DNA from 3 places in the Cupriavidus sp. C1SS-2L genome. Region 3 is predicted to be linked to each of the others. Evidence: predicted binding sites of a transcription regulator. Region 3 holds the regulator's gene; each other region holds the start of a gene.
What was found. Region 3 encodes sigma-54, which starts transcription at its own class of promoters, with help from an activator protein. Its sites were predicted from a motif close to TGGCANGNAANCTGCTTT; they were not measured.
Positions count from the first base shown of each region.

Region 1: the regulator sigma-54 is predicted to act here: its motif matches at 5,875-5,892, upstream of ACIGJG_RS21020 (ATP-NAD kinase family protein).
Region 2: the regulator sigma-54 is predicted to act here: its motif matches at 5,752-5,769, upstream of ACIGJG_RS05415 (circularly permuted type 2 ATP-grasp protein).

Region 1 is NZ_CP172709.1:704,418-714,960, forward strand. It holds gene ACIGJG_RS20995 (DUF3047 domain-containing protein) at 1-728, shown strand, start outside; gene ACIGJG_RS21000 (lipoyl protein ligase domain-containing protein) at 733-1,479, opposite strand; gene ACIGJG_RS21005 (acetoin dehydrogenase dihydrolipoyllysine-residue acetyltransferase subunit) at 1,557-2,669, opposite strand; gene ACIGJG_RS21010 (alpha-ketoacid dehydrogenase subunit beta) at 2,669-3,685, opposite strand; gene ACIGJG_RS21015 (thiamine pyrophosphate-dependent dehydrogenase E1 component subunit alpha) at 3,729-4,733, opposite strand; gene ACIGJG_RS21020 (ATP-NAD kinase family protein) at 4,767-5,840, opposite strand; gene ACIGJG_RS21025 (sigma-54-dependent Fis family transcriptional regulator) at 6,057-8,033, opposite strand; gene ACIGJG_RS21030 (methyl-accepting chemotaxis protein) at 8,387-9,949, shown strand; gene ACIGJG_RS21035 (LLM class flavin-dependent oxidoreductase) at 9,957-10,543, opposite strand, start outside.
Region 2 is NZ_CP172708.1:1,159,415-1,169,957, forward strand. It holds gene ACIGJG_RS05395 (DNA internalization-related competence protein ComEC/Rec2) at 1-2,022, shown strand, start outside; gene ACIGJG_RS05400 (MurR/RpiR family transcriptional regulator) at 2,035-2,964, opposite strand; gene edd (phosphogluconate dehydratase) at 3,200-5,071, shown strand; gene ACIGJG_RS05410 (gluconokinase) at 5,217-5,723, shown strand; gene ACIGJG_RS05415 (circularly permuted type 2 ATP-grasp protein) at 5,949-7,421, shown strand; gene ACIGJG_RS05420 (alpha-E domain-containing protein) at 7,462-8,415, shown strand; gene ACIGJG_RS05425 (transglutaminase family protein) at 8,480-9,319, shown strand; gene ACIGJG_RS05430 (proteasome-type protease) at 9,602-10,423, shown strand; gene ACIGJG_RS05435 (alpha/beta fold hydrolase) at 10,437-10,543, shown strand, end outside.
Region 3 is NZ_CP172708.1:376,996-387,538, forward strand. It holds gene mutM (bifunctional DNA-formamidopyrimidine glycosylase/DNA-(apurinic or apyrimidinic site) lyase) at 1-419, shown strand, start outside; gene ACIGJG_RS01770 (dynamin family protein) at 641-2,596, shown strand; gene mutY (A/G-specific adenine glycosylase) at 2,708-3,889, shown strand; gene ACIGJG_RS01780 (LON peptidase substrate-binding domain-containing protein) at 3,914-4,576, opposite strand; gene rapZ (RNase adapter RapZ) at 4,690-5,574, opposite strand; gene ACIGJG_RS01790 (PsiF family protein) at 5,682-6,053, opposite strand; gene hprK (HPr(Ser) kinase/phosphatase) at 6,230-7,201, opposite strand; gene ptsN (PTS IIA-like nitrogen regulatory protein PtsN) at 7,276-7,731, opposite strand; gene hpf (ribosome hibernation-promoting factor, HPF/YfiA family) at 8,112-8,465, opposite strand; gene ACIGJG_RS01810 (RNA polymerase factor sigma-54) at 8,515-9,996, opposite strand; gene lptB (LPS export ABC transporter ATP-binding protein) at 10,098-10,543, opposite strand, start outside.

The sequences.
Region 1 (10,543 bases), on a different replicon from region 3:
CGCTATGGCGCGGCTTGCTGTGCGCGGCCGTCCTGCTTGCAACCCCGGCGCAGTCCGCGCAGGGCGATCAACCCGGCATCGCATTTTCCGCAATGCGTCCCGGCGCTCAGTTGCCGGACGATTGGAAGAACCTGCCTGTCGTGCATGGTAAGGCGATGACCCGCTATACGCTCGTGGCGGATGGCAACACCACCGTGCTGCAAGCCGATGCGAACAGGTCCGCTTCCGCGCTGATGCACGAGGGCAATATCGACCTGGACCGCACGCCGGTTGTCGCGTGGCGCTGGAAGGCGCAAGCGCCAGTCGAAGGCGCCGACAACAGCGAGGGCGCCAAGGAAGATGCCCCGGCCCGACTGGTGTTCTTCTTTGACGGCGACAAGGACAAGCTGTCGTTTGGCGATCGCGCGGGCATCCAGCTTGCGAGGAAGCTCGGCGGCGAAGACCTGCCCTATGCCACGCTGATGTATATCTGGTCGACGACAGCCGCGCGTGGCAGCGTTATCGCCAACCCGCACACCAACCGCGTGCAGATGATCGTGGTTGCCGGCAAGCCCGGCGATGCGGGCCAGTGGCAGACGCTGCGCCGCAATATTGCCCAGGACTACGAGCAGGCGTTCCACGAACCTCCCGGCAAGATTACGGCCTACGGCCTGCTCACCGATACCGACAACACAGGCGCCACCACGCGCGCGTGGTACGGCGACATGCTGTTCCTGCCCGCGCGATAGCAGACTATGCGCGCGGCGGCACCGAAGCGGCCACGCTTGCCCGCAACGCTTCGAGTACCCGCTGCGCCAATGCTGCCTGATCGTCGTTGGCTGCGTTCATGGCCTGCTGTACGCTGACCACCTTGTCGGCATCGTAGTGCCGGCCCGTATCGGCCTCGGCCTCGAAATCATTGGCGCGCTGCGTGATCGACACCGGATCCGCGCTGACGAGCAGCACCGCATGCGCGAGTACCACATGGCGCTGGCCATCCGGCGCCTGCGCGGCTGCCGGTGCCCGGCGCCAGTACTGGGCCGTGCCAGCAATCTTGCGCGCCTGGCCCGGCGGCCCCCAGGCCAGATTGAATCGCCCGTCGCAGAACGATCCCTCGACGGCCTGCCAGTGACTGTCGACATCAAGGTTGCACAATGCCCCGCCGACGACCTCGCACAGGTGCAGGTACACCGCCTCGCTCAACGCGCCCGGTGGCCCATCCACACGATAGGCGAGACTCAGGTTCATGATGCCGGGCCCCTGCGGCACCAGTCCGCCGCCCGACATGCGCAACCAGACAGGGCAGCCACGCCGGGCAAAGCTGTCACGCGCGGCCTCGAACTTCGGATAGCGCAGGTAGCTGCGGGGCACCACCAGCGACACCGGGGCCTCCCACAACTGGGCGACTTCGCTGCCGTGAGCGGCAGCGTCCAGCAACGCGAGTTCGTCCTGCAGCGGATCTTCGCGCGCAGCGTGGGGTTCGACAAATACGAATGGCATGGAATTCGTCCTGGCGGTGACCTGCCACACGATAGCAGGCCGGCGCGGACGGCGTGGCCGCCGTCCGCGATCCGGCATCAACCGGCCAGGTGTGTGCGCAACAGCGCATTGAAGTCGCCGGCCTTTTCCATCTGGCTCATGTGTCCGGCGTCGTCGAACACCTTCACCGTGGCGCCTGCCGGCGCGTTCTGCGCGTGGGTACTCGGGATGATCTGGTCCTTTGCGCCCCACACCACGAGCGTGCGCTTGCCCGTATCAGCCAGCCGCTGCGCCGGCTGCTCGCGCTGCCTGCCTCGCGCGAACAAGCTGTAGCCGATCGCCGACAATGCTTCCTGCACGCCGTCGAGCCGCTTGTAGCGCAGCAGGTCATCGAGCATCTGCCGGCTGACGAGGTCCGGGTTGGCGAACAGCAGCTCGATCACGGGCTTCAGGTCCCGGCGCGACTGCGCGTTGACGAAGCCTTCGGTATAGCCGCTGTTGATCTCCTCGCCCATGCCGACCGGCGAGACCAGCGCCACCGAGAGCACGCGCTGCGGCGCATCGACGGCAAGCTGCGCGGCAATGCCCCCGCCCATCGAATGCCCGACCACATGCGCCGCGTCGATGCCCGTCACATCCAGGAAGCGTGCTACAAAGCCGGCCATCTCCGCCAGCGTCGTACCCGCGAGCCGCGGCGACGTCTGTCCGTGAGCGGGGAGGTCCAGCGCGACCACCGTGTACGCATCGGCAAGGGCGTCAAGGTTGAACAGCCAGTTATCCAGGTCACCGCCAAATCCGTGGACGAAGAGCACCGCCGGCCCCGCGTCGCCCCTCCGGGCGTAGCGGACGCGGATGCCGTCGACGTCGGCGTATTGGTACGCGGGTTCGGCTTCCTCTTCGTCGCCGTCGTCCGCCGGCGTTTCGTAAGCCGCAATATAGGCATCGATTTCCGCATCGCTCACCTCCGCAGGCGCCAGCACACCGAGCAGGGCCTTGACCGGCAGCACGTCCCCCACGCTGGCTACCTTGCGGCGCAAGGTGCCGGCATCGGGCGCCTCGACGGCGTTGGCGATCTTGTCGGTTTCCACATCAAGGATCGGCATGCCCACCGATATTTGGGCGCCCTCGTCGACGAGCCACTCGTTGATAGTGCCTTCCTTCATCGACAGGCCCCACTTGGGCATCACGATCGGGGTAATTGCTGCGGCCATCAGTGCTTGCCTCCCTTCATGGTCTTGCGCACCGCTTCCACGACGTGCGCGGCGCTGGGGATATACAGGTCTTCGAGCGTCGGCGAGAACGGAACCGGCGTGTGCGGCGGGCACACCATCTCGATACCGGCCTTCAGCGCACCGAATGCCTGCTGCGCAACCTGCGCCGAGATATCAGTCGCGATATTGCAGCGCGGGCTAGCTTCGTCCACGACGACAAGCCGTCCGGTGTTCTCGACCGACTCGAGCACCGTATCCATGTCGAGCGGCGACAGCGTGCGCAGGTCAATCACTTCCGCTTCGATGCCTTCCTTCGCCAGCGTCGCCGCCGCGTCCAGCGCGCGATGCACCATCAGCCCGTAAGCGACGATGGTCACGTCCTTGCCGTCGCGTGCGATATTGGCCTCGCCGAACGGAATCGTGTAAGCGCCCTCCGGCACGTCGCCCTCAAGCCCGTACAGGTTCTTGTGCTCGCAGAAGATCACCGGATCGTTGTCGCGGATGGCCTGGATCAGCAGGCCCTTGGTGTCGTACGGCGTCGAGGGGCACACCACCTTGAGGCCGGGAATGTGCGTGAACAGCGGCGTCAGCATCTGGCTGTGCTGCGCGGCCGCGCGAAAGCCCGCGCCTACCATTGCGCGGATCACCACCGGCGTTTCGGCCTTGCCACCGAACATGTAGCGGAACTTGGCCGCCTGATTGAAGATCTGGTCGAAGCACACGCCCATGAAGTCGATGAACATCAGTTCGGCGATCGGTCGCATGCCGCAGGCCGCGGCGCCGATGGCCGCCCCCACGTAGGCCGACTCCGACAGTGGCGTATCGAGCAAGCGGTCGCCATGCTTGGCGTACAACCCCTTGGTCACGCCAAGCACACCGCCCCATGCGTCCTTTTCACCGTCCGCGCCGGCGCCGCCGACAATGTCTTCCCCCAGCATGATCACGCTGGGATCCCGCGTCATTTCCTGGTCGATCGCCTCGTTGATCGCCAGCTTGATGCTCAGTTTGCGAGCCATGGTCTGTCTCCTGAAATGTGGATAGCAGTGTCGGGTTGGCGATTCAGTAGCTCACGTAGACATCAGTCAGCAGATCCTCCGGACCAGGCAATGGCGCGGCCTTGGCCTCCTGCACGGCGTGCTCGATCAGCGTCGCGACTTCGCGGTCGATCGACTCGAGTTCCTCGCGCGAGACCACGCCCGCTTGCGTCACCGCGCGCGAGAACAGCTTCAGGCAGTCCTTGTTGGCGCGGATGTCGTCGAGTTCGCCCGCGGCGCGATAGGTTTGCGCGTCGCCTTCGAAGTGCCCGTAGAAGCGGACCATCTTGCATTCGAGCAGCGACGGCCCACCGCCTTCACGCGCGCGGCGGATGACTTCGCCGGCTGCCTCATGCACCGCGAAGAAATCGGTACCGTCCACCGTCACGCCGGGAATGCCGAAGCCGGCCGCGCGATCCACGTAGCTGTCCACCGCGGTGCCGTAATCGCGCGAGGTCGATTCCGCATAGCCGTTGTTCTCGATCACGAAGATCACCGGCAGGTTCCACACGGCGGCGAGGTTCAGGCTTTCGAGGAACGTGCCCTGGTTCGATGCGCCGTCGCCGCTGAACGTAATGCCGACCTCGCCCTTGCCGCGGAACTTCGCGGCCAGCGCGGCGCCGCAGATCAGCGGCGCGCCGGCGCCCAGAATGCCGTTTGCGCCCATCATGCCCTTGGACAGGTCGGCGATATGCATCGACCCGCCCTTGCCATTGCAAGAGCCGCCCTTCTTGCCGTAGATCTCCTTCATCATCGCCACCGGGTCGACGCCCTTGGCAATGCAGTGGCCGTGACCGCGGTGCGTACTGGCGATGCGGTCGCCATCGTGCAGGTGGTGCAGGATGCCCACGCCCGCGGCCTCCTCGCCCGCGTACAGATGCACGAAACCGGGAATGTCGCCGCGGCCGAAGTCCACGTGCAGGCGTTCTTCGAACTCGCGGATGGTGCGCATCTTCCGATACACCGTCAGCAGGGTCTCCTTGTCGAGTGGCAGCCCGCTTGGGCCGGCTTGCATGGCACTGGCGCTCATGGTTGTCTCCTTGGTTGGGGTGGTACGGCTTGCTCAGTGATTAGCGAGAATGGCGGCTGGACTGCTGCGCATCAGCCGCTCGCGCGCGGCATAGCGCATGCACGCCGCCACGTCGATGCTGCGGAAAGCGTGTTCGTGCAGGGTGACGGTGACTTCGTCATGCGGCCCGAAGGCCAGTTCGCGCTCGCCATCGAGCGCGACGATGCCTGCACGCTGTCGCACGCGGTGCGGCCGGGCATGCTCCAGGCGCTGCCAGCCAGCGATGGAGACCTGGCTCAGCAGGCCGGGCGCGATGGGCGCGCGCAGCTCGAACTCGCCCTGTCCCGGGGCGGCCAGTTCGATCGCAAGGCCGCCCGCTTCGCGCCGTCCGAGTGGTTCCAGCAGCCCGGCGATGGCGGACAGCCCGATCGCCTGCGGATCGGCGAATGCCACGTACACGGCAGCGAGCGTGTCGGACTTCCACAGCGCGCGCGCGCCGATGAAATGCTCATGCGCGATCACTGCGTCGACAAGCGCGATGTCGCGCCGGAAACCGCCGTCAGCATCGCGAATGACGATATCGAGTCGCTTGTTCGATGCGAGCGCGTGCGATGCCGGCACCTTGCCCGTCGCATACAGTCCCGACGCGAGCCCGGTAATGGTGGCCTCGCGCATTTCCGGGAACGCATTGTTGGTGCCGGTGGACAGCCCGGCGATCGGCACGCCGCCGCATTCGCGCACCACGGCGCGATGCGTGCCATCGCCGCCGAGCACGATGATCACTTCCACGCCGGCGTCGGCCATATGGCGCGCCGCGTTCAGCGTGTCATCGACGCGCGCGGTGACCGGCATGTCGATGTACTCCACTGCAGGCAGTCCCGCGTCCGGACCCTGGTGCCGGCTCAGGTGCCGAGCGAGCATGACGCGCAGCCCTTCGCGGTCCGGCATCATCATCACACGGTCGATGCCGCAGGCCGACAGCGCGGCCAGCAGGCGCAGCACGATATTGACGCGGTCGGCCAGTTGCAGGCTGTTGGCGTTCGCAATCACGCGGCGGATGTCGCGCGCTGATACCGGGTTGGCGATGATGCCGACCAGCGGCGCGCCGGCGAACCGTGCCTGCCCCATGGCCTGTCTCCTTTGTCTTTGTGGTGACAGGCTCATTGCAATGGCTGTGCCAATGCGCGCGACATGCGGAAAGACCGCCGGGAACGCGGAAAATTGCGGGATTACCCGCAGGAAGCGCGGGTCAGAGGGCCACCAAAAGGGGCCTGGCGGTGCTCACGGTGTGACAGGTGTCACAGCGCAGGTGTACAGCACTGGACAACCGTATCGGGGCGAGCGCTACTGCAGCGGCCCTTCGCCATCGCGGCGGTTCGGAGACTGGATGCCGTAGCGCTCCATGCGGCGGTACAGCGTCATGCGGCTGATGCCGATCTGGCGCGCTACCGCGCTCAGGTTCCAGCCCGACGCGCGCAGGTACTGCATCAGCAGCATGGCTTCCGGCGGCATCGCCTTAGTGTCGCCCTCTTGCTCTTGCGCGGGTAGCGCCTGCACGGCTGTCATTGCCGCCGGAGCGCCAAGGGCATCGGGAAGGTCGTGCAGATCGATGTAGCCGTCCGAGCAGACCGCACGCGCGTACTCGAGCACGTTACGCAATTCACGCAAGTTGCCGGGCCAGCGATGGCGGCAAAGCTGTTCGCGCGCCTGCGGCGACAGCGCGATGCCGCGCTGGCCGCCAGCGTCGAGCATCTTCTGCACTAGCCAGTCAAGGTCCGTGCGCTCGCGCAGCGGTGGCAGCGCGAAGCGCGCGCCGTTGAGCCGGTAGAACAGGTCTTCGCGGAAGCGTCCTTGCGCGACCAGATCCTCCAGCCGATGATGCGTGGCGGAAATCACGCGCAGCCTGACCGGTATCGGGCGTGCCGCACCGATCGGCAAGACCTCGCCCTCGGCCAGCACGCGCAGCAGACGCGACTGCAGCTCGCGCGGCATGTCGCCGATCTCGTCGAGGAACAGCGTGCCGCCGTCGGCTTCCTGGATTAACCCGCGCTTGCCGCGCGGACCGGCCCCCGAGAAGCTGTTGGGCAGGTGGCCGAACAGCTCGCTTTCGATCAGCGTTTCAGGAATCGCAGCGCAGTTCACTGCAACGAACGGCTGGCCGCGCCGGGCGCTCGCCTGATGCAGCGCCTTGGCGAAGTACTCCTTGCCGCTGCCGGTCTCGCCATTGATCAGCAGGTTGATCGGCGAATCGACCAGGCGCGCCGCGCGCTGCAATTGCTGCTGCAGCGCGGCATCGCCGCCACTCAATGCCGCGAGCGGCTCTGGAAACGGCGCGAGGCGTTCTTCGCGGGCGCCGGCCTGCCAGCGCAGCGCGGGCGGCATCACGCTCAGATAGAGTAGCCCCCCACTGCGGTTCAGCGCGACGAGCCGCTGCTCGCTCGGGCGCGAGTAGACATAGCGGCTCAGGTCTTCCAGCCGCGCGTTGAACAGCGTCTCGAACGACTGGCCGAGCACCGTGCCAGTGGATAGCTCCCCTTCCAGCATGCGCCGCGCGCGGTGGTTGTGCCCGACGATGCGGCCGCAGTCGTCGAGCGCGAGCAGGTATTCCGGATTCACGTCGACAAACTCAGGCGCCACGTTGAGCTTGAGGATCCAGTCGCGATGATGCACGCGCAGGAAGTTCGCATTCTCGATATGCGCCGCATAGATGCGCACCATCTGCAGCGCCAGGCCCTGGCTCTCCTTGGCATGCGGCGAAGTCAGCGCGGAAATGTCGAGGATCGCACTGAGATTTCCGCGCGAGTCGAACAGCGGCGCCGCCGTGCAAGTGAGCGGAATATGCGTGGCGTCGAAATGGTCGGCCTGATGCACGGTCAGTGCTTCGCCAGTGACCAGCGCCGTGCCGACCGCGCAGGTGCCGGCTCCGCTCTCGCTCCATTCCGCGCCCAGGTACAGGCCGGCGTGGCGCAGATCGGTATCGGTACGCGCGTCGCCGATGTAGTCAACGGTCACGCCCTGCGCGTCGGTCAGCAGCACCACGTAGCCCAGCCCTGCCACCTGCGCATACAGGCTTTCCAGCCCATGACGCGCAATGCGCGCGAAATCGTCGATGCGTTGCTGGTGCTCGCGCAGGCGTGTCTGCGGCAGGATGCGCGCTTCCTGCATGCGCGAAGGATCCAGTCCGTACTGGTGCACGCAGCGCCGCCATGAATTCTGGATCACGGCGTCGTGCGTGGGCCGGTCCGCGGGCAAGGCAGGCGGGGGCAGGTAGCTGGTGGCCTGGACTACCGTCTCGATGTGATCGCGTTGCCGCAGGTCCATCGCTGTCTCCTGGTTGTCTTCGCTGCGGTCTGCGCCATGCGCCGCGGGCGGCACTTTGGCGAACTGGCGAACCGGACACGTCGTCGCGCGCCTCTGTGCTGGCTACTGTATCCGACACGGTCGGAGCGGTGCAATCCGGCGTCATCGTTGCGGCAAATTTGTGCATTGAACGGCATTTCGCAACCGGACAATAGGACATTCTCAAGACAGCGCGGAGCCCGCCGTTAGGGGTGCCAGTGTCACGCCGGCGGCCATGGCACCCGTCGCCTTGCCGGCTCTACCTCGTGAATCGGCGTGACCGGCCGAATTCAGACGGCGTGTGCACCACTCCCTTTTTCCTACCGCCGAAGACGATGAATCGCATTACGCTCAACACCAAACTCTGGGCGGCACTGGCCGTGATCTGGCTGGCGCTGCTCGGGCTCGGAACCTGGAACGCGTTCCATACCCGCAGCGTCATGATGGACGAGCGCCGCGACAGCGTGAAAGCGCTCGTGCAGGCGACCGAGGCCATCGTCTCTGCTTACGCGGAACGTGCCGCCAAGGGCAGCATGACGACCGAAGCCGCGCAGCAGGCGGCCAAGGACGCCGTACAGGCCATCCGCTTTGGCTCCAGTGGCTACCTGCTGCTGGTCAACTCGAAGCCGCAGATCGTGCTCAATCCCGGCCGCCCGGAAATGAACGGCAAGGACGTCGGCGACTTCAAGGACCCGGACGGCGCGCCGATCTACCAGCGCATCGTGCAGGCGGGCAAGTCCGGCGCCAGCGGCGGCGATGGCTTCACGACCTATCGAGGCCGCCTGCCCGGCACCGAGACGGCCGAACTCAAGCTGACCTACGTGCGCTACGTGCCCGCGTGGGACTGGCACGTAGCCACCGGCGTCTACATCAAGGATGTCAATGACCCGTTCCGCGACAGTCTGATCCAGGCCGTCCTCGGCACGCTGCTGATCGGCGCCATCGTATCGGCCGTGATGCTCGCGATCATGCGCGTGGTGAACCGCAGCCTCGGCGGTGAACCCGCGTACGCCGTCGAAGCGGTAGCGCGCATTGCGTCCGGCGACTTCACCCTGCCCGTGCGCGCGCGCGACGGTGATGAAACCAGCGTGCTGGCCGCCATGCGCCAGATGCAAGAGCGTCTTTCCGCCACATTGCACGGCATCCGCGATGCAGCGGATTCGATCGGCTCGGCGACGAGCCAGATCTCGGCGGGCAACGCGGACCTGTCTCAGCGCACCGAAGAACAGGCTTCCGCACTTGAGCAGACCGCCGCGAGCATGGAAGAGCTGACTGGCATCGTGCGCCAGAACGCGGACAATGCGCGTCAGGCGAGCATGCTGGCGGTCAATGCCTCCGAAACCGCGAATCGCGGCGGAGAAGTCGTCGGCCAGGTGGTGTCGACCATGGGCGCCATCAGCAAAGCTTCACGCCAGATTGTCGACATCATCGGCGTGATCGAAGGCATTGCGTTCCAGACGAATATCCTCGCGCTGAACGCCGCGGTGGAAGCGGCGCGTGCGGGCGAACAGGGCCGCGGCTTCGCCGTCGTCGCCGGCGAGGTGCGCACGCTGGCCCAACGCTCGGCCACGGCCGCCAGGGAGATCAAGTCGCTGATCGACAACTCCGCGGCACAGGTCGAAGCCGGCACCGCGCTGGTTTCCCGCGCGGGCCGGACCATGGGTGAAGTCGTCGACGCGGTGCGCCGCGTGACGGACATCATGGGCGAGATCAGCGCCGCGTCCGCCGAGCAGAGCACGGGCATCGAGCAGGTCAGCCATGCCGTGACGCAGATGGATTCGGTCACGCAGCAGAACGCCGCGCTTGTGGAAGAATCGGCCGCCGCCGCGCATGCGCTGGCTGAACAGGGCCAGCGCATGATGCAGGCAGTCGCGGCGTTCCGGCTCGCGGGCGCCTGATACTCAGTCAGACTGCCGGCGCGAGCGTGCGCGCCGCGTCGGCGGCGATTTCAAACGAGCGCAGGCGCGCCGCGTGGTCGTAGATCTGGCCCGTCAGCATCAGTTCGTCCGGATGCAAGTCATCGACGAAGCGCTGCATGCCGGCGCGCACGGCTTCCGGATCGCCCACCACCGAGCAGGCCAGCGAACGGCGGATATGGTCCGCCTCGCTCTCGTTCCACAGCGACTCGATATCGTCCACGGGCGGACGCAGCTGGCCCGGCGTGCCGCGCACCAGACCCAGGAACTGCTGCTGCAACGAGCTGAACAGGCGCCGCGCTTCGTCACTGGTCTCTGCCGCGAACACATTGAGGCCGAGCATCACATAGGGCCTGTCGAGCTGCGCGGAAGGCCGGAACGTGCGCCGGTACAGGTCCACCGCCTGCCGCATGAAGCCCGGTGCGAAATGCGAGGCGAACGCAAACGGCAAACCCATTGCCGCCGAAAGCTGCGCACTGAACAGGCTCGAGCCGAGCAGCCACAGCGGCACCTTCAGGCCCGCACCGGGCACGGCGCGCAGGCGCTGGCCGGGACGCACGTCATCGAAATAGGCCT
Region 2 (10,543 bases), 780 kb from region 3:
TGGCGCGAGGCCACGCCTGAGCTACGCCCCGGCCAGCGCTACACCTTCACGGTGCGCTTGCGTCGTCCGCGCGGGCTCGCCAATCCCCACGGTTTCGACTACGCATACTGGCTGCTGGCGCAAGGCTATGGCGCGACGGGTTACGTGCGTACCGTCCACAACGGGCCGCAGGAAGCGGCGCACGAACGGATCGCATGGCGCATCGGGGCGCAACGTGCCACGTTGCGCGACCACATCCGCGCCGCGCTGCCCGCGGACGCCCGTTTCGCGCCGGTGCTTGTGGCGCTCGTCGTCGGCGACCAGCGCGGCATCGATGGCGATGATTGGCTGCTGTTCAATCGCACTGGCATCGGCCACCTCGTCAGCATTTCCGGACTCCATATCACGATGATCGCGGGCTTTGCCGCGGGCCTGGTGCAATGGGCGTGGCGGCATTCATTCGGGTTAGGCCGCCGTCTGCGCCGGCCGTTGCCGCTGTGGTGTCCGGCGCGGCAGGCGGCGCTCGTTGCGGCAGTGCTCGCGGGGCTGGGATACGGCCTGATCGCCGGTCTGCAAATTCCGGCACTGCGTACGGTGGCCATGCTGTCCATCGCCGCGCTGGCCGCGTGGAGCGCTCGGACGCCACCGGCATCGATGGTGCTCGCGTGGGCGGCTTTCGTCGCGCTGCTGCTGGACCCGTGGGCGGTGACGCAACCGGGGTTCTGGTTGTCGTTCGGTGCGGTCGGCGTGATCTTCCTGGCGGCATCGCGTCCTCACGTGCCGGTGCGCGGGTGGTGGCCACGCATACGCGCGGCGCTCCTCTCCGCAGCGCGCACGCAATGGGCTGTAACGGTCGGTCTGGTGCCGCTGACGTTGCTGCTCTTCCGGCAGTTTCCGGTCATTTCCCCGATTGCGAATGCTGTTGCCATTCCCGTGGTCAGCATGTTCGTCACGCCGCTTGCGCTGCTCGGTGCGGTGGTACCGATGACGCTGGCCGCGCCATTGCTGGTGTTGGCGCATGGGGCGCTGGCGTGGCTGGTGCTTGTGCTGCAGTGGCTGGCATCGTCCGAGTGGGCGGTCTGGGAGACGGCGCAGGCCGGCGTGCTGGAAACGGTGTTGGCGCTGGCTGGCACGCTCATCCTGCTGGCACCTGCCGTGTTCGGATTGCGCATACGGCTGCACGGGGTGCTGTTGATCCTGCCTATGGTGGTCGCGCGCGGCGACGATGTGGCGCATGGCGAATTCCGGGCCGCGATGCTCGATGTCGGGCAGGGCACCGCGGTGCTGGTGCAAACGCGCGCGCACGCCTTGCTTTACGACGCCGGGCCAGCCTATGCCTCCGGGGGCAGCGCCGGAGCGCAGGTCATCGTGCCCTATCTGCGCGCGTTCGGCATACGCAGGCTCGACCATTTGATGGTCAGCCACGAAGATGCCGACCACGCGGGTGGCGCGCGCCACGTCATCGATGCCGTGTCCGTCGATATCCGGTCCACGGCCGCGCCGGCCGGCCATGCGCTGCTTGGCAAGGCCGATTGGGTGGCATGCGTGGCGGGCGAGCACTGGGAGTGGGATGGCGTCCATTTCACGGTGCTGCATCCCGACGCCGGGCAATCGCGCGATGCGGCGATCGGGAGCAATGCGCGCAGCTGCGTACTGCGCGTGGACAACGGCCGCCATAGCGTGCTGCTGACTGGCGATATCGGCAAGGCGGAAGAGCGTGAACTGGTCGAGCGGATACCTGCGGAGAGGCTGCGTGCCGATGTCCTAGTCGTGCCGCACCATGGCAGCGGCACCTCATCCAGTTCCGAGTGGCTCGCGGCCGTCAGTCCCGGCGCGGCGGTGTTCCAACTTGGCTACCGCAACCGTTACCAGCATCCGCGCGCCGATGTCTGGCAGCGCTATGGCGATGCCGGCATCCTGCGCTACCGCACGGACGAAACTGGCGCGGTCACGATGGTCACGCAGGGCGGGGCCTACTCGATGGAAGCGTTTCGCCAGACCGAGCGTCGCTACTGGCGTGAGGCGCCTGCGGCGCCGCGCTAGCGCAAGCCGGCGTCAGCTCGCGGTGCGAGCGCGTGCAGGCGACGCCGTCTTGCGCCGGGGCGCCGGCTCTGGCGTATCAGCTTCCTGTGGCGCCCGCGCCGGCTCGGCGCCGCCAATGCGGCGCTCGCGCAGATGGGCCTTCGCGCGCTGCAGGCCCGCGGCGACGGTGTCGGCGCGTTCCAGCGCCACGCCGGCCGCAAGCACGTCGCCGAGCACGAGGTGGCAGATGCGCGAGGTCATCGGCGTATAGACCTCGCTGTCCTCCTCCACATCCGAGAACACGCAGACATCGGCCAGCTTCGCGAGCGGTGAGCCGCTGTGCGTGAGCGCCAGCACGCTGGCGCCGCTCGAACGCGCCAGCGTGGCGGCGGTCAGCATGTCCCACGTGCGGCCGCTGTTGGACACCAGTACTGCCACGTCGCCAGGCCCGAGCAGCGCGGCGGACATGCTGAATACGTGCGGATCGGAGTAAGCCGTGGTCGGCATGCCCAGCCGGAAGAACTTGTGCTGGATATCGAGCGCGACAATGCCGGAATTGCCGCAGCCGTAGAACTCGATGCGGCGCGCACCGGCCAGCAGGCGGATGCCATGCTCGATCTGGTCCGCCGACAGCGCATTGCGCACGCTCATCAGCGTGGCGATGGTGCGGTCGAACACCTTGCCGGCAATGTCGGCCGGGCCGTCTTCGGCCTTCACGTCCTGGTGGACGAACGGCGTGCCGCCGCCTACGTTTTGCGCGAACTGCAGCTTGAATTCACGGAAGCCGTCGTAGCCCAGCGCCGCGCAGAAACGCGCAATGGTCGGCTGCGACACGCCGGCCCGCTCGGCCAGTTCCGGCATCGAAAGCCGGATCACGCTGGCGCCGTGGCGGGCCACATAGTCGGCCAGGCGGCGTTCGGACGGGCGGAGCGTGTCGTAGACGGCAAGGATTCGGTCGCGCATGACGGTGGCGGGTGTCGCCGGCATAAATGGGAATGTAGATATTCTACAATCCGAAGGGCTGCGGAACACAGATGATTCTGTTGTTCTGTCGCTAGGGATTTCCCGTATTCAAGGGGGTTACTGAGTGATTGTGATGTAAGCAAGGCTGCGAGTGAGGTTTTTCTGTCGTTATAATGTAGAAAATCTACATGCCAGAGGCGGTCAGTCGCCCGGGTTTCTAAAGGAACGTTCATCCATGCCCCACGCCGTCCATGCCGAAATCCTTGCCGTAACCCGGCGCATCACCGAGCGCAGCCGCGCCAGCCGCGCGGCCTACCTGGCGCGCTGCGAACGCGCCCAGGCAGAGCTTGGCCCGCTGCGCGGCCTCTCGTGCGCTAACCTGGCCCACGGCTTTGCCGCGCTGCCGGCGCATGACAAGCTGAAGCTTCGCGTCGAACACGCGCCGAACCTCGGCATCGTGACGGCCTACAACGACATGCTGTCGGCGCACCAGCCGTACGAGCGCTATCCCGACGTGATTCGTGAGGCCGCACGTGCCGTGGGCGCCGTGGCGCAGGTTGCCGGCGGCGTGCCGGCGATGTGCGACGGCATTACGCAGGGCAACCCGGGCATGGAGCTGTCGCTGTTCTCGCGCGATGCAATTGCCATGAGCACGGCGGTCTCGCTCTCGCACAACACCTTTGACGCCGCGGTGATGCTTGGCGTGTGCGACAAGATCGTGCCGGGGCTGGTCATGGGCGCGCTGCAGTTCGGCCACCTGCCGGTCGTGTTCGTGCCGGCCGGGCCGATGGCGAGCGGCCTCCCGAACAAGGAAAAGGCGCGCGTGCGCCAGCTTTATGCGACCGGCCAGGTTGGCCGCGAAGCCTTGCTTGAAGCCGAGTGCGAGGCCTACCACAGCGCAGGTACGTGCACGTTCTACGGCACCGCCAACAGTAACCAGTTCCTGATGGAAATCATGGGCCTGCACCTGCCCGGTGCAGCCTTCGTCCACCCGGACAGCGGCTTGCGCGATGCCCTGACCGCAGCGGCGGCGCAGCGCGCGCTGGCGCTGTCGGCGCGAGGCACTGAATACATGCCGATGGCGCGCATCGTCGACGAGCGTGCCGTCGTCAATGCGATGGTCGGCCTGCTGGCCACCGGCGGTTCCACCAACCACACCATCCACCTGGTCGCCATGGCGCGTGCCGCGGGCGTGCTGATCGACTGGGACGATTTCGACCGGCTGTCCGGCATCACGCCGCTGCTGGCGCGCGTGTATCCGAACGGCTCGGCGGACGTGAACCATTTCCACGCCGCGGGCGGCACGGGCTTTGTGATCGGCCAGCTTCTGGAGGCCGAGCTCCTGCACGAGGACGTGCAGACCGTCGCCGGCCCGGGTCTCGCGCGCTACACGCAGGAGCCGGTGCTGGCCGATGGCGTGCTGCGCTGGCGCGATGGCGCGAGCACCAGCGGCGACGCGCAGGTGCTGGCCACGGCGGCGGAGCCGTTCTCCGCCGAAGGCGGCCTGCGCCTGATGCAGGGCAACCTGGGGCGCGGCGTGATCAAGGTGTCCGCCGTGGCGCCGGAGCACCGCGTGGTCGAGGCGCCGGCGCGCGTGTTCGATTCGCAGGAAGCGCTGCAGGCAGCCTTCAATGCAGGCGAGCTCAACGGCGACGTGGTAGCCGTGGTGCGCTTCCAGGGACCCAATGCCAATGGCATGCCCGAATTGCATCGCCTCACGCCCGTGCTTGGTGCGCTGCAGGACGCCGGCCACAGCGTCGCGCTGGTGACGGACGGGCGTATGTCCGGTGCATCGGGCAAGGTGCCGGCGGTGATCCACGTCGGCCCCGAGGCGCTGGCTGGCGGCCCGCTGGCCCGGGTGCGTGACGGCGACCGCGTGCGTGTGGACGCCGTTGCCGGCACGCTTGCCTGGCTTGGCGATCCGGCGGAATTCGCCGCGCGTTCGGTCGCGCCCGCGCCGGACGATGGCTTCGCCCAGTTCAGCGTCGGCCGGGGGCTGTTCGGCCTGTTCCGGCGCCACGCGCGCAAGGCGGAAGAGGGTGGCAGTGCACTCGACCTGTCCGAAGCCGACGCCGTTCCCGCGGCGACGCATTCCGTCGCACAATAGTCGGGCCTGGGGCCTGTATCACCGCAATTTTTTTGAATCCCCGGGCGGCGCAGCCGCCGTCCGGCACCTGCGCGCCGTTTGCCAGCGCGCGGGCTACCGACAAGGATGGGGCAAACCATCCGACACCATGATCGATGGAGCAGACATGATCTATATCCTGATGGGCGTTTCCGGCAGCGGCAAGTCGACGGTCGGCGAACTGCTCGCGACACGCCTGGGCTGCGCATTCCATGACGCGGACGAATTCCACAGCGCCGCAAACAAAGCCAAGATGCATGCGGGCATCCCGCTCACGGATGAGGACCGCTGGCCGTGGCTGGCGGCCATGCGCGCGGCCATCGACGCTGCCCGGGCCGAAGGCCGCACCCATGTGTTCACCTGCTCGGCGCTGCGCCAGGTCTACCGCGACCGCCTGACGCCGCCGGACGGCGGCGTGGTGTTCGTCTACATGAAGGGCGACGCCCAGTTGATCGGCTCGCGCCTGTCTGCGCGCACGGACCACTTCTTTAACCCGGCACTGCTGGAGAGCCAGCTCGAGACGCTCGAAGAACCCCATGGCGCGCTCGTGCTCGATATCCGGCAGTCGCCGGAAGCGCTGGTCCAGGCCATCCTCGCCGACGGCGAGCGGCACCGCGTCGCCGCCGCGCGCTGACAGCGCGGTGCACCGCCTGCCAGGACCTTGGCAGGCATCTTGCTTAACCCGTTTCCGTGCTGCGCAACCGCACGAGCTTGCGGCTTTCGCTGGCACAAGTATGCTGAAAGGGCCAGTCACTCGACAGCTGTACAGCCAGGAAAAACAAGGGGGCGGCGGTTCCGGTGGGAGGCCGGGAGGCCAGGCGACCAGGACGTCCCCCATTTCACGGAGGGAAGGGCCATCATGGCGGCGCGCTTTTTCGACGAGATGCTGGATTGGCGGGATGGCGATACCCCGGTCATCCAGGCGGGGCAGGCATTGCCGGGCGGTGTGGTACGGCCGCACTACCGGCACTTCACGGACTGGCTGGCGCGGCAGTCCGAGAACACGATGGCCAACAAGCGCGCCGAGGCGGACCTGATCTTCCGGCGCGTGGGCATCACCTTCGCGGTCTACGGCGACAAGGACGAATCCAACAGCGGCACCGAGCGGACCATTCCGTTCGATGTGATTCCGCGCATCTTTCCCGCCAGCGAGTGGGCCACGCTGGAAAAGGGCCTGCGCCAGCGTGTGGCGGCGTTGAACCGCTTCATCCACGACATCTACCACGGGCAGGACATCATCCGCGCGGGCGTGATTCCGCCGGACCAGATCTACAACAACGCCCAGTACCGTCCCGAGATGCTTGGCGTCGACGTGCCGCGCGACATTTACGCGCACGTGGCCGGCATCGACGTGGTGCGCGCCGGCGAGGGCGAGTTCTACGTGCTGGAGGACAACCTGCGCGTGCCGTCGGGCGTGTCGTACATGCTCGAGAACCGCAAGATGATGATGCGCTTGTTCCCGGACCTGTTCGCGCGCAATCGCGTCGCGCCCGTGGCCCACTATCCCGACCTGCTGCTCGACATGCTGCGCGGCGTCTCGCCGCAGGCCATCAGCGATCCGACCGTGGTGGTGCTGACCCCGGGGATGTACAACTCCGCGTACTTCGAGCATGCGTTCCTCGCACAGCAGATGGGCGTGGAACTCGTGGAGGGCAGCGACCTGTTCGTCGAGGACGATCACCTGTTCATGCGTACCACGCAGGGCCCGCAGCGCATCGACGTGATCTACCGGCGCGTGGATGACGACTTCCTCGACCCACTCGTGTTCCGGCCTGATTCCGCGCTGGGCGCGGCCGGTCTGCTGTCGGTCTATCGCGCGGGCAACGTGACCATCTCCAACGCCATTGGCACGGGCGTGGCCGACGACAAGTCGATCTACCCGTACGTGCCCGACATGATCCGCTTCTATCTCGGCGAAGAGGCCATCCTCAACAACGTGCCGACCTATATGTGCCGGCGCCCGGACGACCTGCAGTACGTGCTCGACAACATGGCGGACCTGGTGGTGAAGGAAACGCACGGCGCGGGCGGCTACGGCATGCTGGTGGGGCCGGCGGCAACGCGCGCGGAGATCGATACCTTCCGCGAGGTCGTGAAGTCGCGGCCCGAGCAGTACATCGCGCAGCCGACGCTGGCGTTGTCGACGTGTCCGACGTATGTGGAATCGGGCATCGCGCCGCGCCATATCGACCTGCGTCCGTTCGTGCTGTCGGGGCGCGAGGTGCGCATGGTGCCGGGCGGCCTCACGCGCGTAGCGCTGCGCGAAGGCTCGCTCGTGGTGAATTCCTCGCAGGGCGGGGGGACCAAGGACACGTGGGTGCTGGAGCGCTGAACGCGCCCGCCGCCAGCACCGCATTGCGAGGAGAACCAACATGCTGAGCCGCACCGCCGACCATCTGTTCTGGATGGCGCGCTATACCGAACGCGCCGAGAACACCGCGCGCATGCTGGATGTCAACTACCAGACCTCGCTGCTGCCGCAGTCCGCGGAAGTGGCGGAGCAGGGCTGGTGGGCCATGCTCGACATCTCGGAGCTGACCAACGCTTTCGATCACAAGTACGGACTGCTCACGCGCGACGACGTGATCGACTTCATGGTGCGCGACATGACCAACCCGTCGTCGATCATGAGCTGCCTGCGTGCCGCGCGCGAGAACGCGCGCGCGGTGCGCGGCTCGCTGACGACCGAGGTCTGGGAAACCGTCAACACCACCTGGCTCGATGTACAGCGCATGATCGCGGACGGCGAGTTGCAGGAAGACCCGTCGCGCTTTTTCGAATGGGTCAAGTTCCGTTCGCACCTCGCGCGCGGCGTGCAGTTCGGCACCATGCTGAAGGACGATGCGTTCCATTTCATGCGGCTCGGCACGTTCCTGGAACGCGCGGACAATACCGCGCGGATCCTCGACGTGAAATTCCAGGCGTCGGGCAGCGACGACAGCGACCCGAACCGCGAGCAGAACGACTTTTATCACTGGGCAGCGGTGCTGCGCTCGGTGTCGGGCTTCGAGGTCTACCGCAAGGTCTACCGCGCGGTGATTACGCCGCAGCGCGTGGCCGAACTGTTGATCCTGCGCCCCGACATGCCGCGTTCGCTGGTGTCGAGCATGGACGAGGTCGTGGCGATCCTGGCGATGGTCTGCAACCACCAGTCGGGGGAGACCGAGCGGCAGGCTGGTAAACTGCATGCCGACCTGAAATTTGCCCGCATCGACGACATCTTTGCCGTCGGCCTGCACGCCTTCCTCACGAGCTTCCTGGAGCGCATCGGCGACATTGGCAACGGCATCAGCCGTGATTTCCTGGTGCCGCTGCAGGCGGCCTAGGCGCCGTGAACACCGCAAGGAGGGCCTTATGTGCAGCAGTCGTCGCAGCGGCCCTCCGGATACCGTGAAATACAAGATCCACCACCAGACCGTCTACCGCTATGCGGAGCCGGTGCGGCGCAGCGTGCATGAGCTGCGCCTCGCACCGCGCTCGGGCCCGCTGCAGGCCGTCAAGGCCTGGGCGCTGCAGGCGCCTGGCAACCTGTCGGAGGCGCGCGATGGCTTCGGCAATATCGTCCACAACTTCACCGTCAGCGGCCCGGCCGACACGATTGCGATTACCGCGATCGGCGAGGTGCAGGTGACGCCTTATCATGACGACGCCGGACGTGACAGCCACTACGCATTCCGCGATGTGCCGGCCCACGGCGAGTCGCGCGTCTCCCCGTTGTACTTCGTCGGCGGCACGCCACTGACGACGGCGCCGCCTGACATGCGCGCCTTCGCTGCACCTTTCCTGGTGGCGGGGCACGAGGTGCCGGCGCTGCTCGCGCTGGCCGGCGGCATCACGGATCGCGTGCGCTATGCGTCGAATACGACCCACGTCGGCACTTCCGCTGCAGAAGCGTTCCGCCTTGGCAATGGCGTGTGCCAGGACCAGGCACAGGTCATGGTCGCCGCTTGCCGCGCGTTCGGGATCCCGGCGCGTTATGTGAGTGGGTACTTCTATGACCCGGCCGCTACGGAGCTGGCCAGTCATGCGTGGGCCGATGTGTGTCTCGATGCGGGGCGCGACCTGTGGTGCAGCATCGACGTGACGCATCGTTGCGTCACGGACCATCGGCATGTGCGGCTGGCCGTTGGGCGCGACTACCAGTCGGCCGCACCGGTGCGGGGCATTCTCGAAGGTGGCAGCGGTGAAACGCTGCAGGTGAATATTGCTATTTGCCCTGTTGTGGATTGATGTGATGCGCGATGCGCCAATGCGGTGCGGGTTTGTCCCTTTGGCGGTGCGTTAGCGGTTCTTGCGACCGCTTCGTGCTTCACAGACGCTGCGGTTTCGCCGGCGTAGCCGGCGACCATCTTTTGTCCGGGCGACAAAAGGGAAGAGCCTGCCAGTAAAGCACTCCGGCCCAAAATCTGAACACTGACTCGAAACCGGCGAGGCCGGTGGCCGCAGCCCGGCTCGGGGCGCTAGAATTCCCGCTGCGACTCCGCTCGGTTCCAAGTAGAACCCGACAAGACCATGACCTACTGTGTTGCCATGCGGCTTGATGCCGGCCTGGTTCTTCTTTCCGACTCGCGCACCAACGCCGGTGTCGATGCCATTTCCACCGCGCGCAAGATGACCGTGTTCGAAGAGCCCGGCGACCGCGTGATGGTGCTGATGACCGCCGGCAACCTCGCCATCAGCCAGTCAGTGCGCCAGTGCCTGGTCGAAGGGCGGGACGAAAAGCGCTCACTGTGGACCGCGCGCGATATGTTCGAAGCCACGTCCATCGTCGGCGAGGCCGTACGCCAGGTACACAAGCGCGATGCCCACGCGCTGCGCGATGCCGGTATCGAGTTCAATGTCAGCCTGATCTTTGGCGGCCAGATCCGCGGCGAGCGTATGCGCTTGTTCAATGTCTACGCAGCCGGCAATTTCGTCGAGGCCACGCCCGAGAACTGCTTTTTCCAGATCGGCGAGGCCAAGTACGGCAAGCCGATCCTGGACCGCGTCGTGCATCCGTCGCTGCCCCTCGGCGAAGCCGCCAAATGCGCGCTGATCTCGATGGATTCCACGCTCAAGTCGAACATTTCGGTGGGTTTGCCGCTGGACCTGATGGTCTATGAGGCGGATGCGCTTCGGGTGACGCGCTTTGTCAACATCGACGAAAGGAACGCCTACTTCCGCATGATCCGCGATACCTGGGGCCAGCGGCTGCGCCAGGTGTTCGGTGAGATCAACGATCCCGAATGGGATGCTTCCCGTGAGGCGGAGTTTCCGCTTGCACGTACGGACGAAACCGATCGCTGGGGCCAGCCGGTGCGCGCCACGCGCGAGCGTTCCCGCGCGCAGGACTGAGCCGGGCGGGGCAATGCGCGACATCATTCATTTTTCCCATGCCAATGGCTTCCCGGTGCCGACGTACCGCAAGCTGTTCGCCGAACTCGAGGACGACTTCGAATTCCGCGCGGTGGAGCG
Region 3 (10,543 bases):
TTGAGCCGTTCGATTCGCATTTCGACGGCAGCTGGCTGCATCGCCATACGCGGGGCCGTTCCGCGGCGATCAAGACCGTACTGCTGGCCGGCAATATCGTCGTCGGGGTCGGCAACATCTACGCTTCTGAAAGCCTCTTCCGCGCCGGCATCCGCCCGACAACGCCGGCTGGCCGGCTGAGCCTGGCGCGCTGCGAGCGGCTGGCGCAGTCCGTGCGCGAAACCCTGGCGCAAGCCATCGAGCGGGGCGGCAGCACGCTGCGCGACTTTGTCGGCAGTGACGGCGCCAGCGGCTATTTCCAGCTCGAATGCTTCGTCTACGACCGCGCCGGAGAGCCCTGCAAGGTTTGCGGCACGCCGGTGCGGCAGATTGTCCAGGGCCAGCGCTCGACCTTCTACTGCACGCACTGCCAGCACTGAAGCGGGGCGCACGGGTGGGCACTGGCGTTCACTGGGCGCCATGTCGATGGCTGGGCGCAACACTCGGCCTGGCAAGGGGCGCGAATTCCACAAAAGCGCCACAAAAGCACCCCGGAAACCTGTATCTTGTGCGCAGTCATAAAAAGTTACAAAAACACGCCGAAGTCCAGAATCGGCACTTGCGCCAGTTTGCCGGACACGAACCCAGCCGAACCGCCGCCATGACAACGCTCACCCACCAATTTGAACAATACGGTGCCTGGAGAACCGGGGTACTCCAGTCGCTGGCCGAATTCCAGTCGTGGCTGCAGCAGCACGACCTCTACGATGCGACGGCCGACGAGCGCGTGCAGCGCATCCAGAGCGTGCTGCGCAGCGACCGGCTCAAGGTCGCCTTCATTGCCGAGTTTTCGCGCGGGAAGAGCGAACTGATCAACGCGATCTTCTTCGCCGACTACGGCCGCCGCATCCTGCCGTCGTCGGCAGGGCGCACGACAATGTGCCCGACCGAGCTGCGCTACGACGAGAGCGAACCGCCGAGCATCCGGCTGCTGCCGATCGAAACCCGGCTGCAGGAGGCCTCGACAGCGGATTTCCTCGAAGCCGGCACGTCTGCCTCGCACTGGCATTCGGTGCCGCTGGACCCGTCGTCGCCCGAGGGCATGCTCGAAGCATTCCAGCACGTGGTAGAGACCATCCGCGTGACGCCGGCCCAGGCCGAAACGCTGGGCCTGTATCACGAGGAAGATCCCGACGCCGCCTATGCGGTCGATGCGGAAGGCATGGTCGAGATCTCGCGCTGGCGCCATGCGGTCATCAATTTCCCGCACCCGCTCTTGCGCCAGGGTCTTGTGATCCTCGACACGCCCGGGCTGAACGCCATCGGTACCGAACCTGAACTGACGCTGCGCCTGATCCCGGACGCCCATGTGGTGGTGTTCGTGCTGGCCGCCGACGCCGGCGTGACCAAGAGCGACCTCGAGCTCTGGCGCGGCCATGTGGGCGCCGGCCATCGCCGTGGCTGTCTGGCTGTGCTCAACAAGATCGACGGCCTGTGGGATCCGCTCAAGTCGCAGGCCGAAATCGCGAAGGAAATCTCGGGCCAGATCACCTCGACCGCACAGGTGCTCGGCATTGAGCAGGGCCGCGTCTATCCGGTGTCCGCGCAGAAGGGCCTGGTCGCCAAGGTCACGCATGACGAAACGCTGCTCGTGCGCAGCGGCCTGCCGAATTTCGAGCATGTGCTGTCCGACCAGCTGATCCCGCGCCGGCGCGAGATCGTCGCCGACCAGGTTCACCGTTCCGTGCAGGACATGGCGCGCGGCGCGCAGCAGCTGCTGCAGAGCCGCCGCCGCGACATCGTCGAACAGTTGTTCGAACTGCGCGGGCTGCGCGGCAAGAACCATGCGATGGTCAAGCACATGCTGATGCGCGTGCAGAGCGAGAAGGAAGAGTTCGAGCAAAGCATCAGCAAGTTCCAGGCGCTGCGCCTCGTGTTCGGCCGCCACAGCGCCGATATCATCAAGAGCCTGCAGCTGCGCGACGTGCGCAGCACCATGCGCAGCTCGCGCGAACAGATGAAGGAACGCTTCTTCTCGCGCGGCCTGCGCGAGGACATGGATGCGCTGTTCGGCCAGCTCACCACGCTGATTACCGACGCCGACAACAAGATCAGCCAGTTGCACCAGTTGATCGAAAGCATGTACCGCCGCTTCAATGCCGAGCATGGCTTCACGCTGCCGGCGCCGATGCAGTTTGTGACCACACGCTATGTCGCCGAGCTCAAGGAGATCCTGCAGCTTGTGCAGACGCACTTCGGCACGGTCAGCATGCTCACGCGTTCGCGGCCGCATCTGGTGCAGGGTGCGTTCGATACGATGGCGAGTCGCGTGCTCGAGAATTTCCGCGACCTGAACCGCGACATCGAAGTCTGGCTCAAATCTGTAATGACGCCGCTGGAGGCACAGGTGCGTGAGCACCAGAAGCAGTTGCGCCGCCGCGTGGATTCGATCGAACGCATCCACGAGGCCACCGACACGCTCGAAAGCCGTATCGCCGATATGGAAGAGGTGCTCAACGGCCTTGATGAGCGCAGCGGGCGAATCGAAACGTATGCGCAGCGCATCGTCCGCCCGGACGGTGCCGGAACGGAAGCTGCGCAGCTCGCCGTGGCCTGATCGCCGGCTGTCCGGTATATCATGTGGCGCCGCCTCTGTGCGGCGCCATTTCTTTTGTGCGGCCCGCGCCTTGTTTGCCTGCCGCGCAGTCCAAGCGCCTGAACGTCCCCGATGCCCCGCAAGTCCGCCCCCGCCGTCCCGCCCACTGCCAATGCCTCTGCCGTGCCGTCCGTCATCCACGTTCCTGCCGATTTCGGCGCACGCGTGGTCGAATGGCAGCGCGTGCACGGCCGGCATGACCTGCCGTGGCAGAACACGCGCGACGCGTACCGGATCTGGCTGTCGGAGATCATGCTGCAGCAGACCCAGGTCAGCGCGGTGATCGATTACTTCCAGCGCTTCATCACGCAACTGCCCACGGTGCAGGCGCTGGCCGCCGCGCCCGCCGACCAGGTGATGGCGCTGTGGGCGGGGCTGGGCTACTACTCGCGCGCGCGCAACCTGCACCGCTGCGCGATGCAGGTCGTCAGCGAGCATGGGGGTCGTTTTCCGCCCGATCCCGCAGTACTGGCCACGCTGCCGGGCATTGGCCGATCGACGGCCGCGGCCGTTGCGGCGTTCAGTGCGGGCGTGCGCTCGCCGATTCTCGACGGCAACGTCAAGCGCGTATTCGCGCGCTTCTTCGGCATCCATGGGCACCCCGGCGAACGTGCGATCGAGAACCGCATGTGGGAGCTGGCTGACGCCGCGTTGCCCGCCCCGGGCCCGCACCAGGCCGACGACATGGTGGCCTACACGCAGGGCCTGATGGACCTTGGGGCTACCGTGTGTTCGCGCGGCAAGCCCGCCTGCCTGTCCGATGCCGCGGCCTGCCCGTTGTCGTCGGACTGCGTGGCGCGGCGCGATGGCCTGACCGCGACGCTGCCCACGCCCAAGCCGCGCTCGCCGGTGCCCGAGCGCAGCACCGTGATGGTCATGGTGCGTCACGGACGCGACGTGCTGCTGCAGCTTCGGCCTGACAGCGGCGTCTGGGGCGGCCTGTGGAGCCTGCCCGAGATGCCTGTCGCCACGGTGCCGTTCGACGCGGAACTCGCCGAGCAGGATGCGCTGGGTTACGCGCGTGCGTTTGGGGAACCGTCGCGCGCGGACATGACCGGCGAACTGGTCCACGTCTTCACGCATTTCCGTCTACTGATCCGCGCCATCCGCGTCGACATGAAAGGTCTGTTGCTGCGCGAGCCGGTCGACGGACCGGCGCAGCGCTGGATCTCGCTCGATGATCTCGATGCGCTCGGCACGCCGGCGCCCGTGCGCAAGTTGCTCGAAACGCAGGCCCGCGGCGGCCTGTTCTGAACCTCGAAAGGGGCGCAGCGAGCCCTACACCATGTGGTGCTGCCGCATGTAGCGGTGCACGATCTCGATGCGCATGCCCGCGTCGGGCAACGCCATCAGCATCTGCTTGGCCTTCATCGGCACGGGCAGCAGTTCGCACAGGCGGTTGGTGACCCAGCTTGGGTCGTCCCACTGATAGGGCTCGGCGAACGGCATGCGGTCAGGCTGCTCGGCATGCAGCCGCGTGACGATCCGTCGCAGCACCGACAGGCATTCACCCAGCAGTTCGAGCTTGCAGTCGATGATGTCGGCGGGTAGCAGTTCAGCGCTGGCGACGATCAGCCCGTCATCGCGGGTGCGGTGCTCGATCACACGGAAACGCTGGCGACCGCGCGTTTCGATCAGCAGCACGCCAAGCTGCTCCATATTGCAGTCGACGATCTCGGCAAGGCAACCGATCGATTCGGGCACGGTCTGCTGGCCTGTGCGTGCCACTTCCTCGCCGCTGGCGATCAGGCACACGCCGAACGGCGCCGCATCGCGCAGGCAGTTGCGCACCATGTCGACGTAGCGTTTCTCGAACACGCGCAGCGGCAGGCGGCCGTCCGGAAACAGCACCGTGTGCAGAGGGAAGAGAGGGAGGTCGTCCAGCGTCAGCGGCGTTGCGTCGGCGGGAACGGTGTGACGGAGAAGGTCTGTCGAGGACATGCGATGGCTGCCATTCCGCTAAATCGAGGGAACGGCCGCCAGATCGCATGCGGCGGCCGCCATGGCTGCCAGGGTCAGAGATGCCTGGCGGCACCGGCGGACTGCGCAGCGGACTACGTTGCCGGCGCGAGCTCGCGGTGTCTCACCAGCACATTACCATGGGCCCGGAAATAGTTGGCAAGCCTTTCCGCAATATAGACCGAACGGTGCTGTCCGCCGGTGCAGCCGATCGCCACGGTCAGGTAGCTGCGATTGTCCGCAATGAAACTCGGCAGCCACTTTTCCACATAGGCGCGGATGTCTTCGGCCATGGCGAGCACCATCGGCTGCGCCTGCAGGAAATCGATCACGGGGCCGTCGCGGCCGGTCAGCGGGCGCAGCGCGAGGTCGTAGTACGGGTTGGGCAACGAGCGCACGTCGAACACGAGGTCGGCATCGCTGGGTACGCCGTGCTTGAAGCCGAACGATTCGAACAGCAGCGTTAGACGCTCGCTATCTTCGCGGATCAGTTCCTTGATCCAGCTGCGCAGCGTATTGGTGCGCACGTTGCTGGTGTCAATGCGGTGCGCGGACTCGGCCAGCGGGCTGAGCAGTTCGCGCTCCATCTCGATCGCTTCCATCAGGGCCCGGTCGTTGAACGCCGGTTCGCCGTCAGAGCCAGGCACGCCGTCAGTCAGGATCGACAGCGGGTGCCGGCGCCGCGTTTCCGAGTAGCGCTGCACCAGCGCGTCGGTGCTGGCCGTCAGGAACAGGACCTCGACCTGGTGCGTTTCGGCCAGTTCGCGGACCGTATCGGGCAGGTGTTCCAGCGATTCGCGGCTGCGGATGTCGGTGGCCACGCCCAGATGCGTGTAACCCTCGCTGGCGAGGTAGCGAGCCAGGTCGGGAATGAATTGAGCGGGCAGGTTATCGACGCAGTAAAAGCCTGCATCTTCAAGCACGTTCAGTGCGACGGATTTGCCGGAGCCGGAGATGCCGGTGATGAGAATGATGCGCATATCATCGGAAGGATAGCATCCGGCAAAGGCCTCGTCATGACAGCGCCCTGATGCAAACAAAAATGGCGAACCGCTCGGTTCGCCATGTCATCAGCGGGGGCTGAGGCTTACTTCGACAGGCATTCCTTCATGTACGCCTTGTACTCGTCGCCCTTCTTGCCCTTGCCTTCCTTGCTGCAGGCCGACATCTTTTCCTGCTGGCTCTTGGTCGGTTGCACGCCCTTGGCCGAGAGGCATTGCTTCATGAAGGCCTTGCGATCGTCGCCTTTCTTGTCGCCAGCCTGCTCGTTGCAGTCCTTCATCTTCTGCTGCTGCGCGGTGGGCGCCTTGGTGGCCGATGCCGGTACAGCCTTGTCTCCCGGGCCCGGTGCAGCCGGCATGGCGGGCGCGGCAGGCGTGGTTTGGGGTGCGGGCTGTGCCATTGCGCCAGTGGCCAGCAGCGGCGTCACCAGCACACACATCGCGATCAGTTTCTTCATGCTTGCTCTCCTGGCTGTGGGAAACTTCATGGCCACCTAATGCCAGCCAACGGCTGGTGCAGCGGCTCCGGACTGGGCTCGATGCCCATTACAGCACAAAACGAAGCATGTACCCACCGCGTTGACCGATTTGCCAACGTCGATGTAAGCAATTGAAAGCGAGTCGCGATGCCGGGTCAGAGCAGGCGGCCCTGGCCGCGCGAAACTGCGTCGGCCTGCATGGCAGCGCGCTGGCGGTCCATGAAGTCGCGCAGCGTGTCGATGCCGCGCAGGCGCAGGATCGTGTTGCGCACGGCAGCCTCGACCAGCACGGCGAGGTTTCGGCCGGCCGCGACCTGGATCTTGACCATGTGGATCGGCAGGCCAAGTACGTCGAGGTACTGCGAATCGAGCGGCAGACGTTCGAATTCGCCGTCGTTGCGGCGCACAAGCTGCACGACCAGCTTCATCTTCATTTTCCGACGCACGGCGGTTTCACCGAAGATGGTCTTGATGTCGAGCAGGCCCAGGCCGCGCACTTCCAGCAGGTTCTGGAGCAGCGGCGGGCAGCGTCCTTCGATGAAATCCGGCCCAAGGCGCACGAAATCCACGGCATCGTCGGCTACCAGTCCGTGGCCGCGCGAAATCAGTTCCAGGCCCAGTTCGCTCTTGCCCAGGCCCGACTCGCCCATGATCAGCACGCCCATGCCGAGAATGTCGAGAAACACGCCGTGCATGGTCACGCGCGGCGCGGAAATGCGCGACAGGTACAACCGCAGGTGGTCGATTACCGCTGCGGACGACACCGGCGTGGTGAACAGTGGCGTGGATGAACGCGTGCAGCGCAGTTCCAGGTCCGGCGGCGGCTCCATGCCGTCGGCCACAACGAGGAACGGCGGCTCCAGCAGGATCAGCTCGCCCATCTGGCGCTTGCGGGTTTCGTCGTCCAGGCGCTGGTAGTACGTGATTTCGGGCTTGCCGAGGACCTGGATCCGGTTCGGGTGGATCAGGTTCAGGTGGCCGACGAGGTCCGCGGCCGAGGTGGCCTCGCGGGCAAACTCCACGTCGAAGGCGCGGTCCGCACCTTCCAGGCCAGCCACCCACGAGAGTTTGATGTCGGCTGCGTTGTCGTCGAAGATCGACTGCGAGGTGACGCCGGTGAGTTCCATGCGGTATGACTTTCGGGGCGGGGGCAGTGCCGGGCTTTAGGGTCGTCCGGTCTGTTGCCAGCCCAGGGGAAGGGTCAGGGATGCCACTGTGTCAGTAGCTGATGCACTTCTTCGGGTGTGGCCAGCGTTGCGAGGCCTTCGCGCATGTCGCGATCGGACAGCAACTGCGCGATTTCCGAGAGGATCTCGAGATGCTGCTGCGTGGCCTGTTCCGGCACCAGCAGGAAGATCAGCAGCGAAACGGGTTTGCCGTCGGGTGATTCGAAAGGGATCGGCTCGGCCAACCGCATGAACGCGGCCAACGGCTGCTTCAGTCCCTTGATGCGCCCATGCGGAATGGCCACGCCTGCGCCAAGGCCGGTCGAACCGAGCGACTCGCGCGCAAACAGGTTGTCGGTCACGGTCGCCCGCGCCACGCCATGGTTGTTCTCGAAGAGGAGCCCGGCTTGCTCGAAGACACGCTTCTTGCTGGTGACGCTGACGTCGAGGTTGATGTTGCCGGGTGGCAGCAGTTTGGCCAAACGATTCATGGGCGATGCGAGGATTTCAGTTAGCAGGCAGATGGGACTGCTCGGCCGTGCAAGGCTGCGGGCCGCTTTATGGCGATACCATGGTTTGCCAGGCGTTTGGCCATTATAGAGCAGCGTCTCCCCTGACTTGTGCAACGCAGCGTCGGGCCTTGTGTATCCCTGTGCCGTGCTCGTGCCGCCGCACCGGGATAGGGCGCGCGCACAGGAGTCGCTACCGGCTATGTCTTAGAGAGCATACACCGCGCCGCGTCAGTTGCGAACACCTATGCCAGTAACCTGCACAGGATGGCCGCCAACAGACGCAAAAAAGCCGCGCTACATGGCGCGGCTTGCTTTTCTCAGTCCCTTTCAGCGGCCAGCCTTACGACCGGCAGGCATGATCATTGCTGCTGTAGTTGCGCTTCGGCCATCTGGTACTTGACCGCTTCGCGGTCGTGGCCTTGCACGCGATCCTTGTAGCGAAGCACCTGGCGGTCCAGCTTGTCGACAAGTGCGTCGATGGCCGCATACAGGTCTTCGTGATGGGCTTCAACAAAGATGTCCTTGCCCCGAAGGTGCAGATTGATTTCCGCGTACTGCCGCCTGTCCTTTTCCTTATGGTTATCGACTGAAAGTAGCACGCTAACGCCAATGACTTGATCGAAATGCCTGACGATACGCTCCAGCTTCGTTTCCACGTACTCACGCAGCGGAGGCGTGATGTCCAGGTGGTGTCCACTGATCTTGAAGTTCATAGCGCTTCTCCTTCTGAAAGAGCTGCACCAGGCAGGCGGTGCAACTCGGCTACAAAGTCTTGCGGAGATTGACAGCGGGGATCTTCAGGGCTTCGCGATACTTGGCGACGGTACGGCGCGCGACAACGAAGCCTTGTTCACCCAGCAATTCGGCAATTCGGCTGTCGGAAAGAGGACTCCTCGGGTCTTCGGCTCCTATAAGTTGCTTGATCAAGGCGCGGATCGCCGTTGATGAAGCCGCGCCACCGGTTTCGGTGGACACGTGGCTACCGAAGAAGTACTTCAGTTCGAAAGTACCCATCGGCGTTGCCATGTATTTATTGGTCGTCACCCGGGATATGGTTGACTCGTGTAATCCCAGTGTATCGGCAATCTCCCGCAAAACCAAGGGGCGCATCGCGATTTCGCCGTGCGTGAAAAAGTTCTTCTGACGTTCGACAATTGCCTGTGAAACTCGCAGGATTGTGTCGAACCTTTGCTGAATATTTTTGATCAGCCAACGTGCCTCCTGCAGCTTTTGCTGCAGCCCGGCAGCGCCGGATTCCCCCTTCGCTCCGCGCAGGATCTGCGCGTACATGTCGTTGATGCGCAGGCGGGGCATCACATCCGGGTTCAGCTGTGCAATCCAGCCGCTGCCGCTCTTGCGCACGAACACGTCGGGCACTACGAAATCCGCTTCAGGCCGGCTGTACGCATGCCCGGGATACGGCGCGAGCGAACGGATCAGTTCATGCGCGGCTTTTAGCGCCGCTTCGTCCACCTGCAGCGCTTTTTTCAGGCGCGTGTAGTCGCGCACCGCAAGCAATTCAAGATGATGCTGGACGATCGACAGCGCCAGTTCGCGCTGCGGGTGCTGCAGCCGGCGCAATTGCAGGCTCAGGCATTCGGCTGCATTGCGCGCGCCCACGCCCGCCGGGTCGAAGCTCTGCAGCAGCGTGAGCATGGCCTGGACTTCGTCGACTTCGAATTCGAGTTCCTCGGGCAGTTCCGAGCAGATCTCGTCGAGCGACGTGCTCAGGTAGCCGTCGTCATCGAGCGATTCGATCAGGAAGATCGCCAGCCCCTTGTCGCGCAGCGAAATCTTCAGCGGCGTGAGCTGTTCCATCAGATGTTCGCGCAGCGTGGGCTCGGCATCGCGCAGCTGCATGGGCGTCTTTTCGTCGTCCTCGCCCTGGGGGCGCCGCGCGAAATCGTCGAGGCTCCAGTCGCTGCCGTAGTCGTCACCGCCGCTGTCGGTGTAGTTCTCGTCATCGCTGCCGCGTGCGCTGTCGGCATTCGCTTCGCCATTGCCCTGCGGTTCGGCAGGAGCGGGAGCCGGGGCACTTTGCAGGTTGACCGAGCCATCTGCCGCTACGCGCAGCGGACTTTCGATCCAGTCGTTTTCGCGCTCCAGCAGCGGGTTCTCCGTGAGCGCCTGCTCGACTTCCTGTTGCAGTTCCAGCGTTGAGAGTTGCAGCAGTCGGATCGACTGCTGCAGTTGCGGCGTGAGTGCCAGATGCTGCGAAAGGCGGAGCTGGAGCGACGGTTTCATGCGACCTATTTTATGCGCATCTTTCCGATGTTGGAACGGAAATTGCTATCGCATGTGTCGCCTGATCGTCTCTTTCCCGGTGGCCGCGTGCCACCCCCGCTTCACATGCGGAAATTCTCGCCCAGGTAGACGCGCCGCACCGATTCGTTCGCGATGATGTCTTCAGGCTGGCCCGCCGCGAGCACGGTGCCTTCGCTGATGATGTACGCGTGGTCGCAGATGCCGAGCGTCTCGCGCACGTTGTGGTCGGTGATAAGCACGCCGATATTGCGTGCCTTCAGGAAGCTGACGATGCGCTGGATTTCGCCGACCGCGATCGGGTCCACGCCGGCGAACGGTTCGTCCAGCAGGATGAAGCGCGGCGACGATGCCAGCGCGCGCGCAATTTCAACGCGGCGGCGTTCGCCGCCCGACAGCGAAAGCGCCGGGTTGTTGCGCAAGTGGGCGATCTGCAGGTCGTCCAGCAGCGTATCGAGCCGCGCGTCGATCTCGGCCTTTGGCAGCGGCTTGCCGTTCACGACCTGGAGCTCCAGCACCGCGCGGATGT